Regions from separate parts of the Robiginitalea sp. genome, predicted to be linked through region 2. Evidence: riboswitches for the same ligand, from Rfam matches in the RefSeq annotation. Region 2 holds a riboswitch; the other holds the start of a gene.

Region 1 (7,001 bases), on a different contig from region 2:
AAATTGTTCTTTTACATCCAGCGTATGACTAAAACCAGAAAGGTGGTAGGCTTTTGAGTTTCTTCCTTCGACTATTTCCAAGAGTACTCGGTTCTTATAATCCATGGCATCCGATAAATAGTATAACCTGGAAATTTCTTCTTTTAGAGAGATTAGTGGATATGTGGACTCAAATATTTCTTTTGTGATTATCACATCAGGTTTTAACCTGTTTTTAATTCTAAGGATAGTGTCTGAATTGGGAGTGCTTAACACCCTTAGCCCATATAAATTTCCAAGAGACAGGTTCTCATTTTCCGAAATAATTTCTCCTTCATTATCCGTTAAGGTCATACCTTCGAAAGGAGACATGATTTCAAAATTCAACTTCTTCTGGAAACTATAACCGACAGAACCCATGATCCCCTTTGGAATTTTTGAATGTTCAGTTTTTACTTGTAAGTAATACTTTGATCCTAATTGTTCGATTTCTAAAATGGGGGATTCCTCAAGTCTAATTTCAAATGAATCAGGGTTGTTTATCTGAATTTCTGCCCGGTTGATTGTTTTTTTCGTTCTGGAAAACTGGAGATTTCCAATGTTAAAAAATTGATCCTGCCCGGTAAGCCCGTCCTTTTCAATTTTAATATCAATACAGCCTGCAGGAATACTTCTCAATTCTGAAAGTTCTCTCCAATCTCCGTGCAATCCTCTTTTTTTCAGCCAAACCTTGAACTTCGAATCAGGTAGTTTTTTGTTGTTCACATCATAAACAGTGATTCTAGGTTTTTTCTGTACCACGGGCATATTGGCCTTCATTATCCATGAAGGCTTTTGGGTTTCTATGGTCCAATCAAAAGAGGATACGTCGCTAAAATAATGCATCTGCTGCCCATTGAATTCTATTTCAGCTTTACCTTCAAAAACCAACCATGATAACTCTTTGCTATGCAGTGTTATTTGTTTATCAGGAGTATCACTTTTCCATTTTTGGGGATATAGTAAAGCACCTTCTTTATTGGGAGCCCCATTTCCTTTAACAAGACGCCACTCATATTCAGCATGTCTTGTCCACAAAGTGGGTTCACTTAAATCGGGAACAGTTTGAATGAAATCTGGAATTTGAATTTTCTTTCCATGCTCAAATACATACGTGTTTGGAAAAATACTCTCGCCATCCCATTGTAATGTTTGCTGTTGGTACCAATCCGTTTTATAGTTTCCATTTAGCAGCCTTCTGAAAATGCATATTAGTATATCATCCAGATAAAATTGATATTCCTGTTCAGTTACTTCAAATCCAAGAATATTACTCAGGGAATCAGGTCTATAAATGTCGCCAAGCCCAATTATTAAATGAATAGAAGATCTATCCTCTTTTATGGTTAACAGCCAATAGTTTTTTGGTTTTGACAGGCGCGCTTTCCTTTTAAGCGCGCTCTTTCTAATTAAGAGCTCTTTTGATATCTGTGAAAGAGCTTCACTGGATTGAAGTAACTCATCATAAGTGCCTTCATCATTTAGGAGAGATTTTACAATTTCAAAGCAGCTTTCATAAATAATTTCATTCTGACTGGATTTTGGTAGAAGGTCTGTGATGTACGAATTAAAAATGAAATCCTCAATCGTTTCGGGCTGTTCTTCCAAAACAGCCAAGAGGAAATTCTGGTACTTACTTTGATTTTCTGAGATGTGCTTTAAGGGAAGTCCTCCCTGTAGAAGTAAGGTTCTAAAGTAGAGGGTGTTCTGCTTGGATAGCCATTTTATTCCTAGCATTACTGCACCTGTCCTAGCCAGCTGGTAAAATTCATTGGCGTTGTAGTTATATTTAATGTTTCCGTTTACCGAATTGAATATCTCTTTCTTGCTGGGAATCCCACCATTATAATTCGTTCTCCACCATTCGGCATAGTATAAGGTAACGTCCCTCGGATCTAATGTTTGTGGTGAGGAATACCTCAGTTCCTTTAAAAGTGAGTTCTGCTCCTCATCAGTTATAGAATACCTCCAAAGAGGACGGCCATCATGTTTTGCTAAACCTCGATTGTGTAATATAGAAAGAAACCCACCTGTTTTCATAAAGCTTACGCTAGTTGAAATTGTAGAAATTTTGTGGCATAAAGATCTAAGGAACTATGCAGTGGTGCCACATAGCTCCTAAAAAGCATTCGCATTGTCCATTTTCAAAGTGTCTAATGATCAATCATTGATATTACTACCCATCCCAGCAAGTTCTTTGGATGTTAATCTGGCTTTAAAAGGAAACACCTTCATTTCAATTCTGAGTTCGTTTTTAGACACTTCAATAATTCGCACCCCTTTCATTTTTACATTAACCCGGTCGAGTAGTACGCAGATTATGTCCAAGAGATTTTTATTTGGCAGCGAATCGAGCAGAAAAAGCTTTTTGTCGACTAAGAAAACATGGTGTTTATAGCTTAAGGTCTTGTCGTTCCCTATTGCAGAATAGTCGATTTTCCGTTTATCCAATTGACTGCGTAGGGCTGCTAGGTACGCTGAACGCGCAATCCCCCAGCCGCCGTTACCTATTTGCCGATTAAATTTAGAAATGAGCTCCCGGTCGCTTATGGATTCCAACGAGGCAGAAAATTCGAGGAAGAGTTCTTGAACCTTTGTCATAACCCAATTTTTATCGGGGTATCACAGGTTGGTTTCAGCCACACATAACAACCTTCCCTTGTAACTTCGGATTCGAGCCAGTCACAATTTTCTGTGCCAGGCAGTATTCGGCCGGAATAGAGGTAGTCATAGGGGACATCCTGAATCAGGACAAAATCCTGCAGTTCCTTCATCCCGAGGGGAAGAAGCAATTGTTCAATCTGTTTTTTCAATTCGGGCGGCGGCCAACACATTTCGTGTTGAAGGAATAATTCCTTGTTTTGCACTCCCCAAAACGGCTGATGGATTACGTTGTAGATCCGAAATGCATTGTGATGTTCTAGGATACTTTGAATTCGAAGCACAAGTGTTGTAAACCTCACCTTGAGTTTTTTGCTCGTTTCAATCGTTATCATGTCTCTTTGTTGATAAATACTCCACAGAAACGACTGGCAAGGGGGTGTTTTTTTGACGATCGTCCGCATTCTGAACCACCGTGGCTTTTATGCTCGGTTGGTACGCGCCTTAGCGTTCCTGATGCCTTCATATTATTAGAGGGAATATACAAAATTCGTCTTATGGTTTTGGTTTAATCCAATTACGACTCATCCTGATTCAAAGATTAAACGCGAATTCAAAGAATCATTTAATCTATTTCATAGGTTGTAGTTTCACACCAACCCCATATCCTTCGCCAGGGCCACCAGATGGGTGGTGTTGCGGGCCATAAAGTAGTCCTTCAGGCGGTTGATGCGTTTTTCGATGCTGCTTAGGGAAGCAGGGGTAATCCCCCGGGTTTGGAAGTGCTTTGAAATTTCCTGTTGGGAGAAACCGTCGGCGAGTTCCCTGAGGAGTTCCAGGTCAAAGTCGTCGATTTCCAGGGTGGGGGACGTGTGGATGGACTGCATGATGTCCTGAGACACATACAGCGTGCCGGCAGCCACCTCTTTGATGGCTTCCACCATTTCCCGGGAACTGTTCCGGCCCTTGAGCACGTACCCGTCTACCTTGAGGTCCGTAATGAATTCCTTGAGTTTAAAGGGGCGGTCTTCGATGGAGTAGATAATCGTCTTCAGGTTGGGCTGTTTGGCGCGGACCTCCCGGATGAGGTCTTCCCCGCTTTGGATCTTTCCCTCCTGCCCGTTGGATTTAAAGGACAGGTCCGTGATCAGCAGGTCGTAGGGCTCCTTGTCCAGCAGCGCCTTGGTGATCTTCAGGCTCGCCTTGTCGCAAAACTTGGCGTGGTCAATGTCGAAGTCAAAAGCTTCCCCAAGGGTCTTGGTAAGCCCAATGTTGATGGAATCGATATCCTCTACTACCAGTACTTTTTTAAACATAGCTGCAAGCACTATTAAACGGGAAGGGTCAGTAAAATCACCACCCCCTGTGGAACGCTTGTCTCAAAAGTAATCCTTCCGCCCAGCGCCTCAATACGGTTTCCCGTATTCGCCAGGCCGCCCTGTCGTAAGGGCGCTTCTTCCGGGAAGCCCACCCCGTTATCCTTGTAGCGGATGGTCAGGCTTTTCTTCTCCTGCCGGAATTCCAGCAGCACCAGCGTGGCCCCGCTGTGCTTTTTCATGTTCACCAGGATTTCCTGCAGGGCGCGGTAGATATTCACCTGTTTGTCTGGCGAAATGGCCTCCCAGGGAATCGATTCAAACCCCTGGGTGATGATGCGCACCGTCTCGGACGAGTAGATCTCGATAAGCGAGCTGAGCACGGTTTTGAATTTCGGACCCGTTGGAATCTCGGCGCTGTCCCGGGAAATCTCCCGGGATTTTTGGTAGAGCTGGTCCAGGCGGTTTACAAAATCCTGGAGCTCCTCCCGGTTTTTCCGGGGGAAGGCCACGGCCGCATTCAACAGGTTAAAGATGTCGTTGGCCAGTTCGTCGTGGACCTTTTTGGAGATGCGGCTTTCGGTGGCGTACACCGCCTGGATCTCCCGTTTGCGGTGGCGCAGCCGCAGGTAGCGATAGATAAAAAGCCCGGAGATCAACAGGAGCCCCACAAAACTCAGGAGCAACAGGTTCCGGTTTTGCGACCGCTCCAACTGCAGGGAATTTTCACTGGCCTCCCGCCGGGCAATCAGGTAGTTTCGCAGGTTTTTCTCCGATTCATAGCGGACCTTCGCAAATTGGTCCTTTGTCTGCCGCCGCACCTGCTGCAGGCTGTCCGAGAGGCGGGTATAGGCGCGGGCATAGCCGGCCGGGTTCGGAACCACGTCAATGAGCAGCGCCAGGCTGGTAAGCCGGTCGTTCGGGTTTTCCAGTTCCCGGGCGATATGGTAGGCCGCCTGCGCCATCTCCCGGGCCCGGGCCGGGCTCCGCTCCCGGTAGAATTCCCCCAGGTGCAGGTAGCTGCTAAGGACCCCCTGGGTGTACGCGAGTTTTTGCCGGATATTCAGGGCCGTTTGCAGGTTTTCCTCGGCCCCGGGCAGATTAAGCCTTCCCTGGATATGCCCCAGCTGGTCGATGATCCGGGCGCGGAGCCGGGCGTTTTCGGGATCGTTTAACAGGCTGTCCCCGGCGAGCTCACGGCTCAGGGCCCGGGCTGCCTGAAGGGAATCCATATGGGTAAGCACCACGGCCACATTGTGGCGGATGTTCAGGGCTGCCTCCCCGTCTGGTTGCAGTTCCAGGCTTTTCTCATACCAGGCAAGCGCCTCCGGGTAGTTGCGCAATTCCTTGGTGGCTATGGCCAGGGCATTGTAGAGCCCGGCCACATAGTTCCGGATTTCCGGACTGCCCATTATCTGGGGGCTGTTCTCGATATATTCCAACCCCTCCACCGCAATGGTCTCAGCTTCCGAATAATTCCCCAGGGCATTCAACAAATTTGCCAGGTTCAGGCTTTTGCGCCCCACCTGGATGCTGTCACCCAGTGCTTTGTATTGTTCTACGGCCTGATAATTATGCTCCAGCGAGCGGGAAGGCTCCTCTGCCAGCCGGTAGTAAAAACCCAGGCGGTAGTGGGCGTCGGCAATCCGGGTGGTATCGCCCAGGGCTTGGGTAAGGGTGAGGTTCTCATTTAAGTAGCGCAAGGCGGAATCCAGCTGGTTTTCCCGACGGAACAGGGCTGCGCGATGCTGGAATAAAACGGACCGGGCCGTATCCGGCAACCCCGCCGAACCCCGGAGCAATTTGCCGTTGGCCGCGAGTTTTTCCGCTGTGCCCAACTCGTCCGAATCGTAGCGCTCCAGATAGCGGCTCCACAAGGAATCAGACCCGATGCCATCATCTTCGGACGCATCCGTCCCGGGCTGGCAACCCACCAGCCAGAGACCCAGCAGGATCATAAAAAAGGGGAACAAAACGAAGGTTCGTTTCATTCCCCTAAGATAAAAGGAATTGAGTGGACGCTACGGATTAGTTGTCGCCATCATCCGGATCGTCATTCACCTCGCCGTCATCGTCACCTCCGTTGGCCTGCTCATAGAGCGTGTCATCCCCTGCATAGGAGTTGTCGGAACAGGCAAAGAAAAAGCTGCTGGATAACAGCATGGCCAGGATAAAAACTACTTTTTTCATCTTGATTGAATTTTGAAATTGGACATAGGCCGGTCACCTCAGCTCGTGGCTGAATTTTTGGCCCTTAAGGGAGGGAAGTGTGGAGGGGCGAGGCAGGTGGGCAGGTACTTCCCTTCTCCCTGCTCAGAGCTGCCAGGCCGAACTCCGAAGACAAATCAAGGGTATAGGGGGTGGAAAGGGTGGAAGGAGAATGGAAGGTTTATGGAAAGTAGTTTCCATAGGATTTCCAGGGATTTTGTAGCTTTATTCCGACTTGGAAATCAACCAACTATGCACGCTGAGCTGCTGAAACAAGCTTTCGACCAGGCGCAAAGAGATACCGGATCCGAAAAGGTTCTACGGCGCGCCCAATTTCTTTCAGATACCATTGAGGAGCGCACCAAACAGCCCTATGGGGAACGCAGTTTGCGGAACTACTTCAACGAGGTGCAACAAGGGAGCGATGATTTTGAATTGCCCGCCCATGTGGTGGACGGCCTGGCGGGTTATCTGGGATATGATACATACCGTGATTTTTTAAACTCCCTTGAAGGGGGTAGCCCACTTACAATTAATAGACCGCGCAGGAATACGCGTGTTTGGTATTACCTGGCAGGTGTAGGTGTCATCGCCTTGGTATTATGGGTGCTTTTTGAAAACCCATTCCAGACCAAAATGATGATTTGGGTGGAAGATCATTACGAGGTGGTACCCATGGACCTGGAGACCTATAAGTTATCGGACCTTAAAAAGATCAACCAGGATCGGCTGGATCATTTTCGAAAAGTGGAGCCGGATTGTTCCTATGAATTCTTTGATGGGAATAAGTTGGAGCTGTTGTGGTATGGCAGGAACCCGGATGGGGAGTTGGAATACTTTACGGACTTGGGCCGGCAC
Region 2 (7,001 bases):
TGGCTCATTGAACGGTTGCGGCTGCTTCTGCCAAATTGGGCTGCAGCCATTTTTCTGCGGTTTCCAGGGGGATTCCCTTGCGGTCTGCGTAATCCTCCAGCTGATCGCGCGTAATTTTCCCCAGCCCGAAATACCGGGCGCCGGGATGCGCAAAATAATATCCGCTGACGCTGGCCGCCGGCCACATGGCCAGGCTTTCGGTCAGTTCCACGCCGATGGTTTCTTCAACTTGCAGGACCTCCCAGATGGTCTGCTTCTCCAGGTGGTCCGGGCAGGCGGGATACCCGGGGGCGGGGCGGATGCCTTTGTATGCTTCGCGGATCAGCGCGTCGTTGTCCAGGGTTTCCCCCGGGGCATACCCCCAATGCAAAACGCGCACCTCCCGGTGCAGGTATTCGGCCGCCGCCTCGGCCAGGCGGTCGGCCAGGGCCTTGACCAGGATGCTGTTGTAGTCGTCCAGGCGGTCTTCGTATTCCCGGGCGAGTTCGGCTGCGCCAAATCCGGCCGATACGCAAAAACAGCCCATGAAATCGGAAATCCCCGAATCTTCCGGGGCGATAAAATCCGCCAGGGCGATGTTGGGTACCCCCTGTTTCTTTTTGGTTTGCTGCCGCAGGGTCCGGAAGGTGAACTCGCGGTTGTCATCCCGCCGGATGACGATATCGTCCCGACGGGTGGAGACGGCCGGGAACAAACCGAAAACGGCCCGCGCTGTCAGGGATTTTTCCCGGAATATCTTCTTGAGCATCTCCCGGGCATCCCGGTAGAGTGCCGTTGCCTGCTGGCCAACTACCGCATCCTCCAGGATGTCCGGGAATTTGCCGTGCAGGTCCCAGGACCGGAAAAAAGGCGACCAGTCGATAAACGGTTCCAGTTTGCGCAGGTCGATAGACTCGATTACCTGTACCCCCAGTTGTCGGGGGACATGTACCTGATCCGGGCCAAATTCCAGGCCGAGCCTGTTGGCGCGGGCAGCCTCCAGCGGAAGGTATTCCCGGATTTTACCGCGTTTCAGGAACTTTTCCCGGAAGGACTCGTAGTCGAGCTTCACGGCCTTTTTATACTCCTGGGACCGCTCTTCCTGCAACAGGTCGCCCACCACGGTCACCGCCCGGCTCGCATCGTTGACATGTACCACGGCAGCGCTGTATTGCGGATCGATCTTGACCGCCGTATGCGCCTTACTCGTGGTTGCCCCGCCGATGAGCAGGGGTACGCGGAAGCCCTGCCGCTCCATCTCCCGGGCCAGGAAAACCATCTCGTCCAGGGACGGGGTGATCAGCCCGCTTAGGCCGATAATATCCACATCTTCCTCCCGCGCCTTTTCAATAATGCGTTCCGGGGGTACCATCACCCCCAGGTCCACAATCTCGTAATTGTTGCACGCGAGTACCACGCTGACGATGTTTTTACCGATATCGTGCACATCGCCTTTTACGGTTGCCATCAGGACCTTGCCGGCGGCCTGTTTGCTGCCGGGCTGGGCCGCCTTCGCCTCTTCGATGAACGGGGTGAGGTAGGCCACGGCTTTCTTCATCACCCGGGCCGACTTCACCACCTGGGGCAGGAACATTTTTCCGCTGCCGAAGAGGTCGCCCACGACGTTCATCCCGGTCATCAGGTGGCCCTCGATCACTTCAATGGGCTTCCCGGCCGCTTGCCGGGCCTCCTCCACATCCGCTTCGATAAACTGGTCGATCCCCTTGACCAGGGCCCGGGTAATCCGGTCCTGTAATGGGGCCTCCCGCCAGCTCATATCGGTTTTGCGGTCTTTTTGGGTCCCCTGTACGGTTTCCGCGTATTCCAGCAGGCGCTCCGTGGCTTCCTCCCGCCGATCCAGGAGGACATCTTCCACATAGCCCAGCAATTCCTTCGGGATGTCGTCGTAAACCTCCAGCAAGGTGGGGTTGACAATACCCATATTCATCCCCGCCCGGATGGCGTGGTAAAGGAAGGCCGAATGCATGGCTTCCCGTACCGGGGTATTCCCGCGGAAACTAAAGGAAACGTTGCTGACCCCCCCGCTCACGCTGCAATGGGGCAGGTTGTCCCGGACCCACCGGGTGGCTTCGATAAAATCCAGGGCGTTTCGGCGGTGCTCCTCCATGCCGGTAGCCACCGGGAAGATATTCAGGTCAAAAATGATATCCTCGGGCGGAAATCCGGCCTGTTCGGTAAGCAGGCGGTAGGACCTTTCGGCTATTTCGATCCGCCGCTCGAAGTTGTCTGCCTGCCCGGTCTCGTCAAAAGCCATCACGATGACCGCTGCCCCGTAAAGGAGGATTTTCCTGGCCTGTTCCAGGAAGACAGCTTCCCCTTCCTTCAGACTGATGGAATTGACCACGCTTTTGCCCTGCACCACCTGCAGCCCCGCCTCGATGATGTCCCATTTGGAACTGTCGATCATGACGGGGACACGCGCGATATCCGGCTCGGCCAGCATCAGGTTCAGGTACTTGACCATCGCCGCTTTCCCGTCGATGAGCCCGTCGTCCATGTTGACGTCGATAATCTGGGCGCCTCCGTCCACCTGGTCGCGTGCAATCTCGAGCGCCTCCTCAAAGTTGCCTTCCTTGACCAGCCGCAGGAATTTCCGGGAACCCGCCACGTTGGTGCGTTCCCCCACATTGACAAAATTGCTTTCCGGTGTAATCACCAGGGGTTCCAGCCCGGCCAACTTCAACTGCCGGGGTCTGCCGTCGGGAATCTGTCGCGGCTTGTATTCGGCCACCAGTTCGGCCAGGGCGCGGATGTGATCGGGAGTGGTCCCGCAGCAACCGCCCACGATATTCACCAGCCCTTTCTCCAGGTATTCCCGTACCTGCCGGGCCATTTGCGCCGGGTTCTGGTCGTATTCCCCAAAGGCATTGGGCAAGCCTGCATTCGGGTGGGCCGAGACGGCCACGCCGGCACGCGCGGAGAGGACCTCCAGGTGGGGCACCAGCTGGGATGCGCCCAGGGCGCAATTCAGGCCGATGGAGAGCATCGGGATATGTGAGACCGATACCAGGAAGGCTTCCGCAGTTTGTCCCGACAAGGTTCTCCCGGAGGCGTCCGTGATGGTGCCGCTGACCATTACGGGCGTGTCGATGCCCCGTTCCGATTTGAGTTCTTCAATGGCAAATAGTGCCGCCTTGGCGTTCAGCGTATCGAAGACGGTTTCCACCAGAAACAGGTCCACCCCCCCGTCGAGCAGGCCTGCAGCCTGTTCCCGGTAGGCCAGCCGGAGGGCTTCAAAATCAATGGCGCGGTAACCCGGGTCATTCACATCCGGCGACATACTGGCCGTTTTGTTGGTCGGGCCCAGGCTCCCGGCCACAAATCGGGGTTTCGCCGGGTTGGCCCGGGTGGCGGCTTCGGCTTCCCGTTTGGCAATTTCCGCGGCGGCCCGGTTGATTTCGTACACGAATTCCTGCATGCCGTAATCCGCCATGCCCACGGAAGTTGCAGAGAAGGTGTTGGTTTCCAGGATATCCGCCCCCGCCTCCAGATAGGCGCGGTGGATCTCGCCCAATGCCTTTGGCTGGGTCAGGGAAAGCAGGTCGTTGTTGCCCTGAAGCGGCTGGGGCCAGTCCGCAAACCGGTCACCCCGGTAATCGGCTTCCGTAAAGCCGTACCGCTGCAACATGGTCCCCATGGCGCCGTCCAGCACCAGGATTCTTTCAGTCAGCAAATCGCTCAGGTTGTGCATGGTATGTTTTGTTTGGGTTCACCGCAGGCCGGACCTGCCGGCAGGCCGGTCAGGCGTATCGAAATCAAGAAAGTTCTGGAACAATGAGCCACTGGGGCTAATGGTTATCTGTCCGGGCAGCGGTTTCCGGTGCGGGTAGCCACCGGGCTGCAGGATAGAATGTAGCACCTTCTTTTGCCCCGGACAGGGGTAAAGGGTTGCTAAGGTTTCACCGGGTCTATTCCCTCCACCTTTCTTGATAACGCTCAGGCTGGCAATGAACAGTTGCAAAGTAACGGTACGCCTGCTTCAAAAGCAAACATTCCCATTTCTTTTTAGGCTTTAAAAAAAGCCCGGCCCCCTGAAATTACAGGGTTCCGGGCCAAGCCAACTAATTGTAGGATCTCAGGCAATAGCCTGTATGACTTCTTTTTTCGCTTCCTTTTTACTCCCGTCAAACCCGGTGACCCCGCCCACGGTAGTGTACTTCATCACGTAGCGTTTACCCGGGTTTACCACCTGGTAGGCACTCTGGCACATTACAGCCGCCTCGTGGAAACCGGAGAGGATCAGCTTGAGTTTCCCGGGATACGTGTTCACGTCCCCGATGGCATAGACCCCCGGGATATTGGTCTGGTAATCGTAGGCGTTATTAACCTTGATGGCATTCCGCTCAATCTCCAGGCCCCAGTCGCCTATGGGCCCGAGCTTGGGCGACAGGCCGAATAACGGGATAAAATGGTCTGCCTCCACGTACGATTCGCCCCGCTCCTGGTCATTATAGGAGACGACGACGGCTTCCAGGTGGGCATCGCCGTAGAGCCGCGTCACCTGCGCCTCCGTATAGAGCCGGATCTTCCCGGCAGCCGCCAGGGCCGATGCCTTTTCCACAGAATCCAGGGCACCCCGGAATTCATTCCTCCGGTGCACGAGGCTCACCTCAGCGGCCACATCGGCCAGGTAGATGGACCAGTCCAGGGCCGAATCGCCACCACCGGCTATGACCACTTTTTTATCGCGGAACACCTCGGGGTCCCGAACCATATAACTCACGCCCCGATCCTCAAAATCCGCGAGGTTGTCGATCTGGGGTTTCCGCGGTTCAAAAGAGCCCAGCCCGCCCGCTATAACCACGACAGGCGCCTTGTGGCGTGTTCCCCGATTGGTGGTCACCACAAATTGGCCGTCCTCCTGTTTCTCCAGGGTCTCGGCGCGTTCGCCCAGGGTGAAACCCGGGTTGAAGGGTCGGATTTGTTCCATAAGCCGGTCTACCAGGTCGCCCGCCAGGATCTCCGGGTAAGCCGGGATATCGTAGATGGGCTTTTTCGGGTAGATCTCCGCACACTGCCCGCCGGGCTGTGGCAGCGCATCGATCAGGTGGCATTTGAGCTGGAGCAATCCGGCTTCGAATACGGTGAACAGCCCGGTGGGGCCTGCGCCAATGATCAGGATATCGGTTTGTATCATGCTAAATTTCTGTTTTTTGGGCTACCAGCTTTTGGGTAACTTCATTCATCTCGTTTACTTTGGCCTCAAAATCCCCGGCCAGGGTTTTCCGGTACGCGTTCAGGTACTCCACCATCCGGCTGATATCATCCGGGAGCACGGCTTCGAAAAATTGCCGGAGCCGTTTGGCTGTGGTCGGCGACTTGCCGTTTGTACTGATGGCGATCTTCACATGTCCCTTGGTGACAATTCCGCCCATATAAAAATCGCACAGGGGCGGGTTGTCCGCTACATTTACCAGAATGTGTCGCTGGCGGCAGTCTGCAAAGATCTTTTCATTGACCTTCGGGTTATCCGTGGTGGCAATCACCAGGTGCTGGTCCTGCAGGTATCCCGGATGGTATTCCGATTCAATCAGCTTTGCGCCGAATTCACCGGCCAGCCTCCGGGTATCCTCCCTGAAAAACGGGGCCACCAGGGTTACCTGGGCGTCCGGGCTGGACTTGGTCAGGAAATACAATTTTTCCTCGGCCACATATCCGCCGCCGACAATGAGGATATCCAGCGCCCTGCATTTCAGGAATATGGGGTACAGATTATTTCGTTCCATGATTACGCGGTTTCCAATGGGTTCGTAAATGCCGCTTTAACCGGATGGGATACCTGCCGGGGCTCGACGCGCGCAGACCAGGTGCCTTCCCGGTGGCGCACGGTTTCTCCGATCAGGATGATCGCCGGGTTTGTCAGCCCGAGGCGCGAGACTTCCCCTGCAATGGTATCCACAGTCCCCAGGGCAATCCGTTCGCCCTGGGTGGTCCCTTCCTGGATGACCGCTGCCGGGGTCCCTCCCTTGCCGTTCTCACGGAAAAGCGCGGTTATTTCAGGGAGTTTGGACATGCCCATGAGGATCACCACGGTGGCCGACGATCGGGCCGCCAGGGCTACGTCCTCACTGAGCGCGTGCTCCCGGGTGGTGCCTGTTATAACCCAGAAACTCTCGGCAATACCGCGGAGGGTAACCGGGATGTGCTGGCTGGCGGGAACGGCCAGGCCGGAGGAAATCCCCGGAATCACGGCGACTTCCATCCCGTGGGCAGCTGCATGGGCCATTTCCTCGGCCCCGCGTCCGAATACAAACGGGTCACCGCCTTTGAGACGGACCACGTGCTTGCCGCCATTGCCCCGGGCGACGATCAGGTCGTTGATCTGGGGTTGCCGATAAGCCACGCAGCCTTTACGCTTCCCGACAAAGATGCATTCGGCCCCTCGGGCGTATTCGAGCAACTCCCTGGCCACCAGTGCATCGTAGAGCACAACATCCGCCCGTTCCAAGGCCCGCAGGGCCTTGAGCGTAATGAGTTCCGGGTCGCCGGGCCCGGCGCCGATAACCGTTAATATACCTTCAGGACGCATGGCTGAGTTCTTTTTGTCGGAAGGCTGAAGCTTCGGAGAGGAAGTTGCGCGCCTGTTCCAGGTATTCCCTTGCAAAGCCGGCGTCCGGCGCATGGCGGTTCATCCGCAATACGGCCTGTCGAAACGAATCGTTCCCGAATCCGCGCGGCTGGTCGATAAAATGGGTGTCAAAATCTTTCAGGATGGCCGCATGGGAATTTACCGCGACGTCCTCGGAAGTGAGCAGTGCCTTGGCTGCGTGGATTTGCGCACTGTAGGCATAGTAGATAGAAGCGGCCCATTTGCCCGCTTCCAGGGCCTTTTGCGCGTCCTCCAATTTCTCTTCCGCTTCGAGCAGCAAGGTGGAAATCAGGTCGATGACCACCCCGGCACATTCCCCTATGCCGATCGCCTTCTCGTACTTTTTATCAGTGCCCCAATCGATAAAATCTTCCGGGGTCAGGTCGGAAACATCGGAAAGCGGCTTGAGCTT

The links. Region 2 has a riboswitch for S-adenosylmethionine ahead of metH (methionine synthase). Riboswitches for the same ligand answer to the same signal wherever they lie in the genome.
Region 1: it holds a riboswitch for S-adenosylmethionine, as region 2 does, so the genes downstream of both, AC3DKS_RS05700 (hypothetical protein) here and metH (methionine synthase) in region 2, are expected to answer to the same signal.

What each region holds. Positions count from the first base shown of each region.
Region 1 is NZ_CEXZKX010000002.1:457,055-464,055, reverse strand. Features, by position in the region: gene AC3DKS_RS05710 (hypothetical protein) at 1-2,058, opposite strand, end outside; gene AC3DKS_RS05705 (hypothetical protein) at 2,179-2,619, opposite strand; gene AC3DKS_RS05700 (hypothetical protein) at 2,616-3,083, opposite strand; SAM-I-IV-variant riboswitch at 3,053-3,144, opposite strand; gene AC3DKS_RS05695 (response regulator) at 3,270-3,935, opposite strand; gene AC3DKS_RS05690 (tetratricopeptide repeat-containing sensor histidine kinase) at 3,950-5,926, opposite strand; gene AC3DKS_RS05685 (hypothetical protein) at 5,964-6,125, opposite strand; gene AC3DKS_RS05680 (hypothetical protein) at 6,396-7,001, shown strand, end outside.
Region 2 is NZ_CEXZKX010000003.1:222,733-229,733, reverse strand. Features, by position in the region: gene metH (methionine synthase) at 5-3,691, opposite strand; SAM riboswitch class I at 3,793-3,936, opposite strand; gene AC3DKS_RS06745 (NAD(P)/FAD-dependent oxidoreductase) at 4,076-5,137, opposite strand; gene AC3DKS_RS06740 (precorrin-2 dehydrogenase/sirohydrochlorin ferrochelatase family protein) at 5,139-5,726, opposite strand; gene cobA (uroporphyrinogen-III C-methyltransferase) at 5,729-6,529, opposite strand; gene AC3DKS_RS06730 (HEPN domain-containing protein) at 6,519-7,001, opposite strand, start outside.